One region of the Marinitoga aeolica genome, then DNA from elsewhere that is predicted to be linked to it. Evidence: riboswitches for the same ligand, from Rfam matches in the RefSeq annotation. Region 1 holds a riboswitch; each other region holds the start of a gene.

What was found. Region 1 has a riboswitch for cobalamin ahead of JRV97_RS03360 (ABC transporter substrate-binding protein). Riboswitches for the same ligand answer to the same signal wherever they lie in the genome.
Region 2: it holds a riboswitch for cobalamin, as region 1 does, so the genes downstream of both, cobU (bifunctional adenosylcobinamide kinase/adenosylcobinamide-phosphate guanylyltransferase) here and JRV97_RS03360 (ABC transporter substrate-binding protein) in region 1, are expected to answer to the same signal.
Region 3: it holds a riboswitch for cobalamin, as region 1 does, so the genes downstream of both, JRV97_RS04260 (ATP-grasp domain-containing protein) here and JRV97_RS03360 (ABC transporter substrate-binding protein) in region 1, are expected to answer to the same signal.

The regions. Positions count from the first base shown of each region.
Region 1 is NZ_CP069362.1:693,602-699,172, forward strand. It holds gene JRV97_RS03345 (KamA family radical SAM protein) at 128-1,240, opposite strand; gene JRV97_RS03350 (ABC transporter ATP-binding protein) at 1,464-2,231, opposite strand; gene JRV97_RS03355 (FecCD family ABC transporter permease) at 2,228-3,244, opposite strand; gene JRV97_RS03360 (ABC transporter substrate-binding protein) at 3,241-4,125, opposite strand; cobalamin riboswitch at 4,179-4,348, opposite strand; gene JRV97_RS03365 (nucleotidyltransferase substrate binding protein) at 4,428-4,844, shown strand; gene JRV97_RS03370 (nucleotidyltransferase domain-containing protein) at 4,841-5,155, shown strand; gene JRV97_RS03375 (LVIVD repeat-containing protein) at 5,185-5,571, opposite strand, start outside.
Region 2 is NZ_CP069362.1:915,104-920,674, forward strand. It holds gene cobS (adenosylcobinamide-GDP ribazoletransferase) at 1-691, opposite strand, end outside; gene cobU (bifunctional adenosylcobinamide kinase/adenosylcobinamide-phosphate guanylyltransferase) at 696-1,247, opposite strand; cobalamin riboswitch at 1,298-1,461, opposite strand; gene JRV97_RS04285 (PD-(D/E)XK nuclease domain-containing protein) at 1,476-1,892, opposite strand; gene JRV97_RS04290 (AAA family ATPase) at 1,956-3,170, opposite strand; gene lepA (translation elongation factor 4) at 3,281-5,101, shown strand; gene JRV97_RS04300 (Rqc2 family fibronectin-binding protein) at 5,116-5,571, shown strand, end outside.
Region 3 is NZ_CP069362.1:909,100-914,670, reverse strand. It holds gene JRV97_RS04270 (histidine phosphatase family protein) at 1-93, shown strand, start outside; gene JRV97_RS04265 (AIR synthase related protein) at 90-812, shown strand; cobalamin riboswitch at 819-990, shown strand; gene JRV97_RS04260 (ATP-grasp domain-containing protein) at 1,046-2,071, shown strand; gene JRV97_RS04255 (succinate--CoA ligase subunit alpha) at 2,064-2,900, shown strand; gene JRV97_RS04250 (aspartate-alanine antiporter-like transporter) at 2,910-4,046, shown strand; gene JRV97_RS04245 (S8 family peptidase) at 4,078-5,571, opposite strand, start outside.

The sequences.
Region 1 (5,571 bases):
ACCTTAATTTTAATGATTTTATTGTTTGTGAAATGTTTTTCTTATTTATTCTCAAATATATAATGGACAAATTATTATACTAAGAAACTAATTTCCGGCAACAATCCAGGAGATCTATCATAACCTTTTATTTTAGTATATTATCAATAATATATTCTTCAACTAAGTCTTTATAATCATCAAGCCAATATGCATTTGGATTCCTTTTATAAACCATAATTTTACCAGCATTTTTAAGATCATGTGCTCTTTGATATCTAAATATGATGTGTTCTTTAGTAAGAGCAGCTACTTCTATTTTTCCCGTTTCATGAGACATAGCAAATCTCGCTCTTTTTGCAAGACCAGAGACATTCATTATTGCTTTAAGAAATATTTGATATCCTTCTTCTATTGGAACAGCAAATGGTTTATTACCAGCAACAGGCCTTCCTTGGAACACATAATATGGCGGCACACCTATAAATGATAGTTTTTTAAACAATTCCATCAATGTTTTCCAATCGGCATTTACTCCTTTGATCAAAGGTGTTTGATTGGCCAATATCGCACCTGCTTTTAATAATTTATTTATTGCTTTTATAGATACATCTGTAATTTCATTAGGATGATTAAATTGAGTCATAATATATATCTTTTTTTCATCAGTAGAATATTTTTTTATCATTTCAATTAATTCCGGATCATCTATTACTCTATATGGGTTAAAAGCAAGCATTTTTGAACCTATTCTAACTATTTGAACGTGTTCAATTCCTCTAATTTGTTTAATAATATTTTCTAATTTTTTTGTAGATAATAATAATGGGTCTCCACCTGTTAATAATACATTAGTTATTTCTTTGTGTTGTTTGATATATTCTAAATCTTCACTTACATCTCTAACTACTTCTTCACCAATATTTATAAATAATCTTTTTCTGAAACAAAATCTACAAAATCCCCCACAAACATCATTTACCAAAAGCAAAGCTGTATCTCTGTATTTGTGTTGCAGTCCTTTACTTATGGTATATGATTTTTCATTTGAAGCATCTAATCTTCCCCATTCTTCTAATTCATCAACTTGTGGAATAATAAGCTTTCTTATTGGATCATCAGGATCCTCCCAATTAATTAAACTTAAATAATAATCATTTGCTCTAAACTTGTATTTTTTTGTAACTTTCTTTAATTCGTTTCTCTCTTCTTGGTTTAATTGCTCTACTTTGTCAATATCAATTATATACTTTACACTCAATGCATCCTCCTCCTTTCAAAGTTATTTAACGAAAAAAATGAACTCTTTTTAGAGTCTTATTTGTAGACAATACACAAAATAAAATATTCAAAATAATATTCGTTTATATGATTTTTTATATTTCATTTTCCAACAATTTGCGGCTTTTTAAGGATAAGTGTCATTTCAGATAGAGTTAATAAAGAAGGAATATGAGGTTACACATATATTATAACATATAAAATTAATATTCAAAAATAACTTGAGGTTTGTTTTTTATAGGATGATAGGTTATTATACAATCTATATCATATATTTCTTTCATTATTTTTTGTGTTATTACTTCTTCTGGTTTACCATGATATTTTATAATACCTTCTTTAAAGATATATATTCTATCAGAATATAGAGAGGCTAAATTAATATCATGAAATATAGAAAGAATACTTTTATTTTTTTGAATAGATTCATTTTTTACCATTCTTACTAATTGTTGTGTATATCCCGGATCAATTTGTGAAACAAATTCATCCAGTAATAATACATTAGTATCTTGAGCTAATGCTCTCGTTAACATTACCCTTTGTTTTTCACCACCACTTAAATAATTATATATTCTATCCTTAAATTTTAGCGTGTCTGTCTTTTCCATTATCTTATTTAAAAATTCATACTCTCTTCTTGAAAACAATGTTTCATATGGTATTCTGCCTGAAGAAATAATGCTTTCTACTGTAAAATCAAAGGAAGTATAAAATTCTTGAGGAACAACAGAAATTTCTTTAAATAACTCTTTTTTAGAATATTTTTCTATATTTTTATCATTTATAATAATTTTGCCTTTATCTTTTTTTTCTATCATAGTTAATAACTTTAACACTGTAGTTTTACCAGAACCATTAGGACCTATAATTGATACAAATTCCCCTTTTTCAACATATAATTCATCAATATATAATGTAAAATGATTATTATATGAAAATTTTAGATCTTTCATTTCAATTATTCTCATATTTTTCTTCCTCTTTTCATAATAATGATAAAAATAGGAGTTCCTACTAATGATGTTGTTACACCAATAGGTAACTCTGTAGGTCTAAACAAATATCTTGAAAATAAATCTGCAAATCCTAAAAATATTCCACCATATATTAAAGAGCCTATTGTAGAATAATAAATATTAGGACCTGTAAACTTTCTCACGAGATGTGGAATTATTAATCCAACAAAACCAATTATCCCTGCTTTTGAAACAACTACAGAAACAGCAAATATATTTATAGTCAATACTAATAATTTTATTTTTTCAGGATTTATTCCTGAAAAAATAGATATATCATCACCCATAGCAACAACTTCTATATGTTTTTTGAAAATGAAATTAATTAATACTTGAAGAATTAAAAATATACTTAAAATTATTAAATCTGACCAAACAATGTTTCCTGTACTACCCATAAGCCAAAAATTTACATGTAACAAATTTTGCCAGAATAAAACAGTAAATAAAGTTGAAATTGAATTAAATACAAATCCTACAATAACACCACTTAATATTAGTGATACAACAGGAATTTTTCTACCTTCTTTTGCAAGAGCAAAGGCTATCCCTGTTGCTATTAAAGCAGATAAAAATGCAAAAGTTTCTATCCCAAAAGGTAAATTTATTCCATATACACTTTTTAATGCAGTATATATAACAGCACCAAAACTTGCTCCAGATGAAATACCAATAATAAATGGATCGGCAAGTGGATTTTTTATTATCATTTGAAAGTCATTACCAGCTATTGCGAGAATAGCTCCTATTAATATAGTTCCAATTACCCTCGGTAATCTCAAATTGAATATTATTCTATCATATAATACATTATCTGACTTATTTAAAAAGGATGACATTACATCTTTAAAAGGAATTTTTACCGTCCCTAATGATGTGAATATTATTATTGATAAAAATACAAAAATAACCCCCAACAAAAGGGAAAAAATCGGGGAGAACTTCCCCGAAATTATTTTTTTCATTTATTTTCACTGAAGAGTTTATTAATCTCTCCTAATAAATTTATTAATCCTGTATTTGGCAATGATGCCTTATTACCATCAATAATAAATACTTTTCCTTCCTTAACAGCTTTCACATCTTTGAATTGTTCAGCGTTCATAATTAAATTATATGCTCCTTTATCACCAGGATAATAAGCTGGCACTAAAATAATATCTGGATTTTCTTTAACTACAAATTCCGGTCCAATAGCAAACCAACCGTTATTCCCTGTATAAGGTGCTGTTATATTAATCCCACCAGCATATGCAATTATTTCGTTTAAATACGAACCTGTTCCACAAGTCCACATTTGTGAAACACTACCATATGCAGATAAATAAATAACTCTTGGTTTTTCTTTCCATGAAAATGTATTTTTTGCAATATTCAACATTCTTGTTCTTAATTTTTGAGCATAATCCTGAGCTGTTTTATCTTTTCCTAATATAACCCCAACAAGAGATAAATCTCTAAATACTTCATTTAATGTTGTAGCATTTAAAACGAAGGCTTTAATACCAAATTTTTCTAATTTGGAAATTTCTCCTTCTTGAAATCCACCAGTTAATAATACAACATCTGGATTTAAAGAAATTATTTTTTCTACATTCAAAGGAACCATATTACCTATTTTTTCTACATCTGTTATATAAGAATCAAAATTTGTTACTCCAACAACTTTTTCCTTTGCACCAAGTTTTACTATAAAATCGGAAATAGCTGGTGCTGCAACCACAATTCTCCCAACTTCCTTATCAAATGTAACAATTCTTCCCAAATCATCAACTAATGTAACCGGTTTAAATGCAAATACGGATAAAGTTAATACCAATAATACTGCCAGAAATACCTTTTTCATTAAAAATCCCTCCTATATAAAATCTATTTTCCATCTTCTTTTCGCGAGAAGATGGAACAAATCCCTTTAAAGTAGGTCTCCCGGCTTGTGGTTCATCCTACTTCCAGCGCCTTCCCAGAGAAATGTTTCCAGTGGCTTAGTGCTGGTTTCGTCCCCACTCACGGTGGCGCGACCGCAACGGATTTTCACCGTTTTCCCTTACACTTTAAAGGAATTTTTATTTAATTGTCAGTGATATTATATCATGATCACTATAATATTTCAAATAAAAATTATGATATAATCGTAATGGAGGTGTGAAAATGAAAGATATTAGATGGATTCAAAGATTTCAAAATCTCAAAAAGGCTTTTCAACAATTAAAAAATGCTGTAGAATTAGCAAAAACGAGAGAATTATCAATTTTGGAAAAACAAGGATTAATTCAAAGTTTTGAATATACACATGAATTAGCTTGGAAAACCTTCAAGGATTTTTTTAATGAAAAGGGCATTTTTAATATATATGGTTCTAAAGATTCTACAAGAGAGGCATTTAAAAATGGGTTAATAAATAATGGAGATGTATGGATGCAAATGATTTTAAGCAGAAACTTAAGCAGTCATACATACGATGAAAAAACTGCCGAAGAAATAGTTTCACAAATAATAAATAAATATTATAGTGAATTTGAAATATTGATAAATAGATTAGAAAAATTAAAGGAAGAATTTTTATGAATTTTGGATTAGATGATTCTACTATAAAAAAAATTATAAATATACTATCAAAAAACAAAAAAATAAGTAAAGCTGTTATATTCGGATCCAGAGCAAAGGGAAATTATAAAAATGGATCAGATATTGATATTGCACTTTTTGGTGAATATTTGGATATACAAGATATTTATAATATCCATTTATTAATTGAAGAATTATTTTTGCCATATACATTTGATATTGTCATTTTTGATAATATTAAAAATGAGGAGTTAAAAGAGCATATTAAAAGAGTTGGAAAAACTATATATAAAAAGAATCCCCGGGAATAAATCCCGGGGATAGTCTTATCAAAATAAAATTAATTTGCAGCTATACCTCCAACTAAATTATACCAATTTAAGTCATTATCGGGACTATTTGCAAAAGCATTTACTCCAAAGTCAAAATTATTTGTTGATTGTCTATATGTGAATATTACTATACCATTTGAGGAATCTGCTAATACAGCTTTATCTGCCCATGCTGTAGCATCATTGTAAGGAATTACATTCATTGCTGATCCCTGTGTATCATACATATCAATAATCTTATTATTATCTGAATCGCCATCCGGATATCTTCCATCAGAGTTATCTAAATTTGTTAAATTAGCCGGATCAACCTGGAATGATACAATACCTTTATTGCCCGCTGCTATTAAATAGTAATCAAATCCACCATTTGAGGCCACATATTTTGCACCAGT
Region 2 (5,571 bases), 220 kb from region 1:
ATATTGTTATTAAAAATATTGTTTGTGATAATTCAATTATTAATCCTATTGTATCTCCTGTCATACCACCTATTTTCTCACTTATTTTTTTAGTTAAAAATATAACGAATATATACGTTATTATTATTGGCAATAATATAAATATATTAAATAACACTAATATAGGTAATACTATTAAGAAGGATATAAAAAATTTTCTTATATTTGAATGAGTTATAAATACATATCCCATGCCATTATTTCTTGCATATGTAGATACTGATGCAGATAATAATGCTGAACTTCTTCCTATTACTGGCATAATTAAAATATATACGTAGTTTATATAATAACTAAAAATTAAATTTGTTAATATTAAAACAATTAATCCTACTACACCAAAGGTGCCTATTCGGCTATCTTTCATTATTCTTAATATTTCTTCTTTATTTCTATTACTAAATATTCCATCAAATGAATCAGCTACACCATCTAAATGAAGCCCACCTGTAATCCAAATGTATAATATCCAACTAAATAAAACATATATAGTTTTTTCAACAGGAATATACGAAAATATATACATTAAAAAACCTATAATTAATCCAATTAAAGGTAAAAAATACATACCTTTAGAAAAATCTTTTTCATTGTACTCAGTATATATTGGTATTCTGGTAAAAAAATTAAACATTAATATTATGCCTTTCATATTATCATCCCTTCAATTTTAAGGGTATTCCTGCTATGGTTATATACACCTCATCAGCCTCTTTAGCTAAATATTGATTTATTCTTCCGGCAATATCTCTAAAAATATTACCAAGTTTATATGATGGTACTATTCCCATACCAACTTCATTTGTAACTATAATCAAATTTTTATTGTATTTTTTCATTATTTCTATAATTTTCTTTACTTCAAAAAATATTTTTTTCTCTATATTTTCTATTGTTTCATAATCTGCATTTTCTATATTTTCTTCTAATAATAGATTGGATACCATTAGTGTCATACATTCAAATAAAATTGAATCGCTGTTTAAAAAATCTATATTAGATTCTAATTTCTCAAATGATTTATACATTTCTATAGTCTTCCATTCTTTAGGTCTAGAATCTCTGTGCTTTTTTATTCTATATTTCATACCATCATCAAATGGTATTGCTGTTGCTATATATACTATTTTATTTCCTATTTTACTTATATATTCCTGTGCAAATGTGCTTTTCCCACTTCTCGCTCCTCCTGTGACTAAAACTATCATAAATCTCCTCCTTTAAATTAATTTTCATCCCATTTCGCCCGCGCGAATGGGATTAACATAGGATTAAGGTAGGTCTCCCGACTTCTGGATCTTTCTACTCCCAACGCCTTCCCAGTTTCCCAGTGGCATTTTGTTGGTTTCGTCCCCAGTTACGGTGGCGGGGCCGTGATGGACTTTCACCATCTTCCCTTACACCTTAATCCTGAAAATATCAACTTTTAAGATAAATCATTTAATTAATATTTCAACATTCTTTTTATCAAAAGCAATAGCAACTTTTATTATTTTTTCTATTCCATAACTCTTTATTTCTTCTTCATACCCTTTTTCTTCTATTTGTTTTATTCCTTTTTCTGCACTGTTTTTTAAATCCCCTTCTTTTATGTAATGTTTTTTGAATTCAAATATTATTCCCGGTTCTTTTTTTTCTTTGGGTATTAATATTACATCTGCTCTTCCATATCCTGCTTCTCTATTGCTTTTTACTATGTATTTTTTGCTTAGTCCCACTACCATTCCCAGTATTAATCCATGATAAAACCTTTCTGGTTCTTCTCCACTTACATCAAAATAACTTATTGTTCTTTCTACTATCTTTTTAAATGCTATTTTAAATTCTTCATAGTTTTCATGTATTAATTCCATTAATATGCTTTCATAATGTATTTTACTTTCTTTTATTATATCTACCACTGTTTTTTTGAAGAATTATAATGTTTCTTTGTTTGTTATTTTAAGACTATATCTCGGTTCTCCTTCTTCTCCTGTATGTTTTGTCCAGGTTAAGTATCCTGTGAATAGAAATAATGTCCATATGCTTTCTTCTGTACTTTTATCTAAATCTCCATATACTAAATTTTCATCTATACTACTTTCTATTTCTTTTCCTTCTATTAATTCTTCTATTTTTGTTTTTACTTCTGCTGTACTTTGTCTTATTAGTTGTTTTATTAATGCATTTCCACTGCTGTTTATCCAATAGTATTTTATTTCTTTTTCATCTGCTAAATTTATTATTGAATATGGGTTGTATATTTCTAATCCTCCAAAATTATATCCATTATACCATTCTATTACTTTTTCTTTTTCATATTCTAATCCATAATATCTTAATGTTTCTTCTACTTCTTTCCATGTTAATCCAAATTTGTCATTGAATAATTCACTCAATACTGTTGATACTTTTAAATTATTTACTCCTGTGAATATACTTTCTTTTGCTACTCTTGTTATTCCTGTTAATACTCCTTTTTCTAAATACTCATTGTCTTTTAATGCGTTTCCTAATATATTTCCCATGAAATTTATGAACTCATCATAATATCCATTTAAATATGATTGTTGTATTGGTGTGTCGTATTCGTCTATTAATAATATTACTTTTTGTTTGTAATATCGGTAAAGATATTCTGATAGATTTTTTAGACTGTTTTCATATAATGTATCTTCTTTTGCTATTCTTTCTTCTATTGTTTCTCCTTTTATTTCTTCTATTTCTAATATTTGCTTGAAATTTATTTTTTCTATTTCGCTAAGTACATCGCTATCTAATAAATAATTGTGTTCATCATATATTTTTTTTATACTATTTTTTATGTTTACTTTCATTGATAATAGTTTATTTTGTTTAGCATCTTTAAACGTCAAATATATAACTGGATATTTATTTAAATACTTTTCTATTATCTCTTTTTCATTCCAGATTTTTAGTCCTTCAAATAAATACTTATTATCTTGATCATTTCTAAAAAAATATTTCATCATACTCATATTTAATGTTTTTCCAAATCTTCTTGGTCTGGTTATTAATATTACATCTCCGCTTTCTATTATTTCTTTTATTAGCATACTTTTATCTATATAATACATATTATCTTCTATTATACTTTTAAAATCACTTCGGCCTATGGGTAATCGTTTCATAGATTCCACCTCCAACTAAATTATATCATACTTTTTTCTTATAATTCTGTCATACTTTTTAAAGAAAAGTTTGATATAATAAGAAAAAAAGAGAATTTGGAGGTGCAACTATGTATAATCCCGAATTGATTAGAAATATAAGTATTATTGCACATATAGATCATGGAAAAACAACACTTGTTGATAGAATATTGGAATTAACTAAAAGTATCGAAAAAAGAAAAATGCATGATCAATATCTTGACATGATGGATATTGAGCAAGAAAGAGGCATCACTATAAAGTCCCAACCTGTAAAAATACTATATGATGCAAAAGATGGAAATACATATGAAATAAATATTATAGACACTCCTGGACATGTTGATTTTACATATGAAGTTTCAAGAAGTTTAGCTGCATGTGAAGGTGCAGTATTACTTGTTGATGCTTCACAAGGTGTTGAAGCACAAACTGTAGCTAATACATATTTAGCAATAGAAAATGATTTAGAAATTATACCTGCTGTAAATAAAATTGATTTACCTAATGCAAATGTTGAAGAAACTTTAGCTGAAATTGAAGATTTGGTTGGAATACCGTCTGATGATGCTTTAAGAATTTCTGGTAAAACCGGTGAAGGTGTTGAAGATTTATTAGAAGAGATCATAGAAAGAATTCCTGCCCCAACTTCAAAAGGCACAAATGAAGATAAACTTAAAGCTTTAATTTTTGATGCTAAATATGATAAATATAGAGGAGTAATTATATATACAAGATTATTTGGTGGAACTGTCAAACCTGGAGATAAAATAATGACCATGTCTAATAAAGAAACATATGAAGTTGTAGAAGTTGGTATATTCCATCCAGAAATGCAAAAAACTGAATCATTATCTGCTGGTGAAGTAGGATATATTATTGCTGGCATTAAAGATGTTGAATTGGCTCGTGTTGGTGACACTGTAACTAGCGCAATTGATCCTGTTGATGAACCATTGCCTGGATATAAAGAAGTTAAACCTATGGTGTATGCTGGAATTTATCCTGGTGTTCCAGATTATTATGAAGAGTTGAGAAAAGCACTTGAAAAACTAAAGCTTAACGATGCCGCTTTAACATTTACACCAGAACATTCCCCCGCATTAGGATTTGGTTTTAGATGTGGTTTTCTTGGATTATTACATATGGATGTTGTTAGAGAAAGAATTGAAAGAGAATTTGAACTTGCTATTATTTTAACTGCACCTAATGTTGTATACAAAGTAAAATTAAAAAATGGAGAAGAAATGGAAATTCATGACCCTACTCAATTTCCCGATCAAGATTTATTAGAAGAAGTACATGAACCATATGTTAAATTAGATATAATCACTCCTACAGAATATATGGGTGGCTTAATGGGTGTAGTACAAAATGAAAAGCGAGGAGAGTTTATTTCTGTTTCTAATGCTGGTAAAGATAGAGTTGTAATGCATTTTGAAGTTCCGCTTGGTGAAATAATATTTGACTTTTTTGATAGAATGAAAGCAATAAGTAGAGGTTATGCTTCTATGGATTATGAGCTAATAGGTTATAGAAAATCTGATTTGCTAAAAGTTACAGTATTAGTTAACAGAGAACCTGTTGAAGCACTTTCTTTTATTGTTCATAGGAGTAAATTGTATGAAGTATCCAAAAAGATGGTAGAAAAATTAAAAGATTTAATACCAAAACATCAATTTGAAATACCTATTCAAGCAAAGGGTGATGGCAGAATTATCGCAAGATCCACTATAAAAGCGTATAGGAAAGATGTTCTTGCTAAATGTTATGGTGGAGATATTACCAGAAAAATGAAATTACTTGAAAAACAAAAAGAAGGTAAAAAAAGAATGAGGCAAATTGGTAAAGTTACTATTCCGCAAAATGCCTTTTTAGCTATTTTGAAAATTAATGAAGATGAAAAATAATATGGAGGAACAATATGCCTATCGACGGATTACTTTTAAATAAATTAATAAGAGAAGCAAAAAAATTTGAAGGTAAAAAAATAAGAAATATATATCAACCTGTACATGATGAAATTTTACTTCAACTCCAAAATGGATTTTTACTTTTTGTATTAAAAAATCCCTCTTATCTAATATCTTTAGATACAAAACCCAATATGCCTGATTCACCTCAAAATTTTTCTATGTTTCTCAGAAAAAGAATTAAAAATGCAAAGATCAATAAAATTGAACAATTAGGTCTTGATAGATTAGGGTATATAGATTTATCTGTAATTGATGAAACTTTTGAATTAAGGAATTACAAATTATATTTTGAATTAATGGGAAGAAATTCTAATATTTTATTAATAGATGAAAACAATAGAATACTTGATGCATTGAAAAAAGGAATAACACCACAAAGAAGTATTATGCCTGGCGCTGAATAT
Region 3 (5,571 bases), 220 kb from region 1:
AAAAAATATATTATAGTTACACATGGTGGTGTAATTAATTATATAACAGGAAAGCACATAAGTTTAGGCGATTATATGGAGGTGGGAATATAATTATAAAAAAAATAAGGGATTTAACAATTGTTGATATAGAGGATAAAGAATTAGTAATATCTTGTGATTCTTCTGGTGCAATTGGAAATAAAGATATGGATGTATTAAAAATTTCGCCATATATTGTTGGATATTTTGGAGCACATGTTGCATTATGTGAAAATATAGCATATGGTGCAACATCTATTACTATTGTAAACACATTATCAGTTGAAATGAATAATACAGGAAAAGAAATAATAAAAGGAATAAAAAAAGCAGCGGAATTAATAGATATAGATACGGAAAATGTAATTACAGGAAGTACAGAAGAGAATTTTCCAACAATACAAACTGGAATAGGTGTTACAGTTATAGGTATTAAAGAAAAAAATATAAACTTTAAAACAGAAAAAGAAGATGTTGCAGTATTGGTTGGATTACCTAAAGTTGGTGAAGAAGTGTTAAAAAGCAAATCCATTCTCACATTAGATATATTAAAGCGCTTAAGAGATAACGATTTTATACATGAAATAATACCCATAGGTTCAAAAGGCATTTTTCATGAAATTAATGAAATTTCTAAGCTGTGGAATTTAGAATTTAAATTACTTAATGATAATATTGATATATATAAAAGTGCTGGACCAGCAACATGTGCAATAATAACTTTAAAAGAAGAAAATTTAAAAAACTTAAATATTGATATACCAGTAAACATATTAGGAAGATTTAATTGAATAATTAATACCTCCAGGATTGAAGGTAAGTAATTAAAAGGGAAGATGGTGAAAATCCATCGCGGCCCCGCCACCGTAACTGGGGACGAAACCAACAAAATGCCACTGGGAAACTGGGAAGGCGTTGGAAGTAGATAGATCCAGAAGCCGGGAGACCTGCCTTTAGTCCTAAGGTATTCCCATTCGCGCGGGCGAAATGGGAGAAATTTTTATATATATTGGAGGTGTATGGTATGAAGATTCATGAATTTTTAGGGAAAAAGTTTTTAAAAGAGTATGGTATTAAAGTGCCAGCAGCATATTTGATAAAGGAAGAAAAAGAAATAGAATTTAAATTTCTTCCTGCGGTATTAAAATCACAGGTGCTGGTTGGTAGTCGTATGAAAGCGGGTGGTGTATTATTTGCTCATACAAGAGAAGAGTTTATTGTAAAAGCACAAGATTTATTATTTAAAGAGATAAAAGGTGAAAATCCATATGGTGTTCTTGTAGAAGAGATGATACCATTTGAAAAAGAACATTATATATCACTTGTTTTGGATAGGGAAGAAAAAGATATTATTATACTATACTCACAAAATGGTGGTATCGATATAGAAGAAAATAAAAACAGTATAATAAAAACTAATTTTGAAAATTACGAAAAGATTTTGCCAGAAAAGATACAAAAAATTATACCAAATTTAAGAAAATTATTTAGAGAAAAGGATTTAACATTATTAGAAATAAATCCTTTAGTTGAAGGTATTAATGGAGAAATATATGCACTTGATAGTGTAATGCATCTTGACGATAATGCGATATTTAGACAAGAATGGGCAAAAGAGTTTGTTGAAGAAAAATATCCATTTCATTTTGTTAAATTAGATGGTGATATTGGAATAATAGGATGTGGTGCAGGAATTGTTATGGCTACAATGGATGCAGTAAAATTAGAAGGTGGTGAACCAGCAGATTTTTTAGATCTTGGTGGTGGTGCTGAGAAAAATACAACAATAGAAGCATTAAATCTTTTAAAACAATATGGCATAAATCGTATAATATTAAATATCTTTGGTGGAATAACAAAGTGTGATGAAATAGCCCAAGGACTTGTGGAATTTATAGGTGAAAATCCAGAAATGCAATTATATGTTAGATTAACAGGAACAAATGAAGAGGAAGCTAAAAAAATATTAAAAGAAAGTAATATAGGATATTATGATGATATGTATTCAATGATTTCAGATGCTGTAAGGATGGTGAGAATCAATGATTAATGGCAATGAAAGAGTATGTGTTCAAGGAATTACAGGGAAATACGGTAAATTACATACAGAAAAAATGCTAAAATATGGGACTAAAATTTTGTGCGGTGTTTCGAAAAATAAAAACATAAAAAATATAAATGGAATAGAAGTTTTAAATAATATGAATGATGCAATAGAAAAATATAATGTAGATACTTCAATAGTTTTTGTTCCAGCACCATTTGCTAAAGAAGCTGTATTTGAAGCAATTAATGCAGGAGTAAAAAAAATAATAATAATAACAGAACATATACCCCAACAGGATATGTTAGATATATATAAAATATCTAAAGATAATGGTGTAACGATAATAGGACCCAATTGTCCGGGAGTAATATTACCAGGTGTATCAAAAATTGGAATAATGCCAGAAAATGCGTTTAAGCCTGGAGATATTGCTGTTATTTCTAGAAGTGGAACATTGATGTATGAAATATCAAATTATTTATCGAAATATTCAACAGGAATAAAAGTGGGTATAGGTCTTGGTGGTGATCCTATTATTGGAACATCAATTGCAGAAGCATTTGATTATATAATAGAAGAAGATATAAAAAAGGTAGTAGTTATAGGTGAAGTGGGTGGTAATGAAGAAATTAAAGGTATTGAATATGCATTAAAAAAAGGATATAATGGAGATATAAAAGTATTTTTTGCAGGAAGAACAGCACCAAAAGGTAAGAGAATGGGACATGCTGGCGCTATTATAGAGGGATTAGAAGGTAGTATAGAATATAAAGAGATGAAGTTGAAAGATCTTGGAGTTAATGTAATAAGGCAAATTCCAAATTTGGCATAGGAGGCAAATATGAAAAATCCATATTTATTATTGTTTTTATCAATATTTTTTGGAATTTTGTTGGGTAAAATAAAAATTAAAAACTTCAAATTAGGTAGTTCTGGAGCATTATTTAGTGGTTTAATAATAGGCTGGTATTCAACCAGCCTTCATTCAAATAATGTAGAAGTAATAAATAAACTCAATGGTGAATTTCAACAATTTTTTTTATTTTCACTGATATTATTTATATCATCAATAGGATTAATAGCATCAAAAGATTTAGACAAAATTATAAGAAAATATGGAGTAAGATTTTTAATTATGGCATTTTTTATTACCTTTACCGGGTTTATAACAACGTATATATTTTCCGGATTTGGTAATAAATATGAATTTGTTGGTATATATTCTGGTGCTTTAACCAGTTCTCCTGGATTAGCAACGGCATTAGAAACAGCATCAAATTATGAAAAAGAAATAATATCTGGATATACTTTTGGATATATTCCAGGAGTTTTAGCAGTGATTCTTTCTATGTATATATTTCCATATATATTTAAAATAAATATAGAAAATGAAAAAAAAGCGTTAATGGAAGAAATACATTTTGAAAAAGACAAAGAAGAAAAATTTGATTTTTTAGCTTATTCTTTAGTAATAATAATTGGAATATTAATAGGAAATTACACATTTGACCTTAATTATATATCTTTTAAATTAGGAATTACAGGTGGTGTATTGTTATCCTCTTTATTTTTAGGAAGACTTGGAAAAGTATGGATATTCGATTTTAGAATGAATAAAAAAATATTAAAAACATTTCAGGAATTTGGATTATTGATGTTTCTTTCTTCAGTAGGATTAAAATCCGGATATAATACATTAAATAATTTAAATGCACAAACACTCAATTTAATCTTTTATTCTTTTATAATAGCCTTAATAGCAATAATATTAGGATTTATATTTGGTAAATATGTTTTAAAGATAAATTGGATAATATTATCAGGTTCTGTTTGTGGTGGAATGACCAGTACCCCAGGATTAGGTGCAGCAATAGATGCAAATAATTCAGAAGAGGTTGCAATAGGTTATGGAGCGACATATCCTTTTGCATTACTTGGAATGGTGATATTTAATAAAATTTTGATAATGATAAATTAAACGGTCCCGAAAAGGGACCGCTTTTATTGTTTTAGAAAAGTGTCCAAGGAATTAAACCAGGATCAACCTGTCCAACAAATCTATTATCTTCAACAAAACCTTTTGATTTTCCATATGGAATTAAGCCAGATACAGGAACAGGATGTCCATTAATTGTAGCAGTACCTTCAAAAGATACTTCGCTAGCATTTTTTGTTACATCTCTATATACAAATAATCTAAATTGTCCACTTAAATCTGAAAGATCAAAGGATACATTAGTTGCTTCTTCATCTATTGAGTATGTATTTACTACATAAAATGGTGAATATAAATAATTAATATCTTCAACCATTAATGTGGCACCACCTGTAAATGTTGAATCAAAGGTTAAATCTAACTTGAATGACGAATCTAAAAATAGATTAATTTCTGTACTATCATTTGTAAAAGTAATATCTTTAATTAAAGTAGTAGCTTCCTCTGGTCTGAAAATAGGTGAATCTAATTGTAAATAATCAGGTCCACTTAAAATTAAAGTATAGTTTCCAGGATCAACATTATACAATCCTGCCCAACCATCGTCTGTAGTAACATAATAATTGCCACCATCTCCGCTTTTTCTAATCAAAGATAAAAATACATTTGATAATGGCATACCATCATTGCTATATACATAAAAATCTCTTGTAGATCCAATATATGTTGGTAATGTTGTATTAACAGCAGCTGCAGCATCAATTCTTCCAAACCCTGATGCATGATCCCAGCCTTGTTCATCAATATCTACTGCAGTATTTTCTATCATTTTTCTTATTTGATATGGTGTTGCGTTTGGATGTAATTGTTTTAATAATGCAGCTAAAGCTGAAACATGAGGTGTTGCCATAGATGTTCCATTCCAGTAATCATATGGTTCTCCATATACAGCAGGAGTACTTCTTGGAACTGTGGATAATATTTTTTCACCTGGTGCAGCTACAGATATTGTGTCACTATGATTAGAAAAATCTGTAACTTCATCTCTTGCATTAGATGCAGCAACGGCTATTACTCCAGGATATGATGATGGATAATGCCAGTGTTGATCAGTATGAGAATTTCCAGCAGCAGCAACAAACACAGCATTATTAAATAATGCATAATCTATAGCAGCTTTTAATGTTTTAGAGTATCCACCACCACCCCAACTATTTGATAATACTTGTGCTCCATGGTTTACAGCCCATATAATTCCTCTTGCTACATAAGCATCACCAACATAACCAGGTTGGAAAATAGGAATAGACATTATTTTTGCGCCATATGCTAAACCAACAACACCCTTTCCATCTTTTTTAGCAGCAATGGTTCCAGCAACATGTGTTCCGTGCTCATCACCTAAATATTTATCGTTCTCATAATCTTCGTCTGGCATTATTAAATTTCCAGTTACAGGATCAAACCCAGTAACGAATTGTCCTTGTAAATCTGGATGCTGAGCATCTATAGGTGTATCTACAACTGCAACAACGACATGTGTTCCTGTAGCTACTTGCCAAGCATC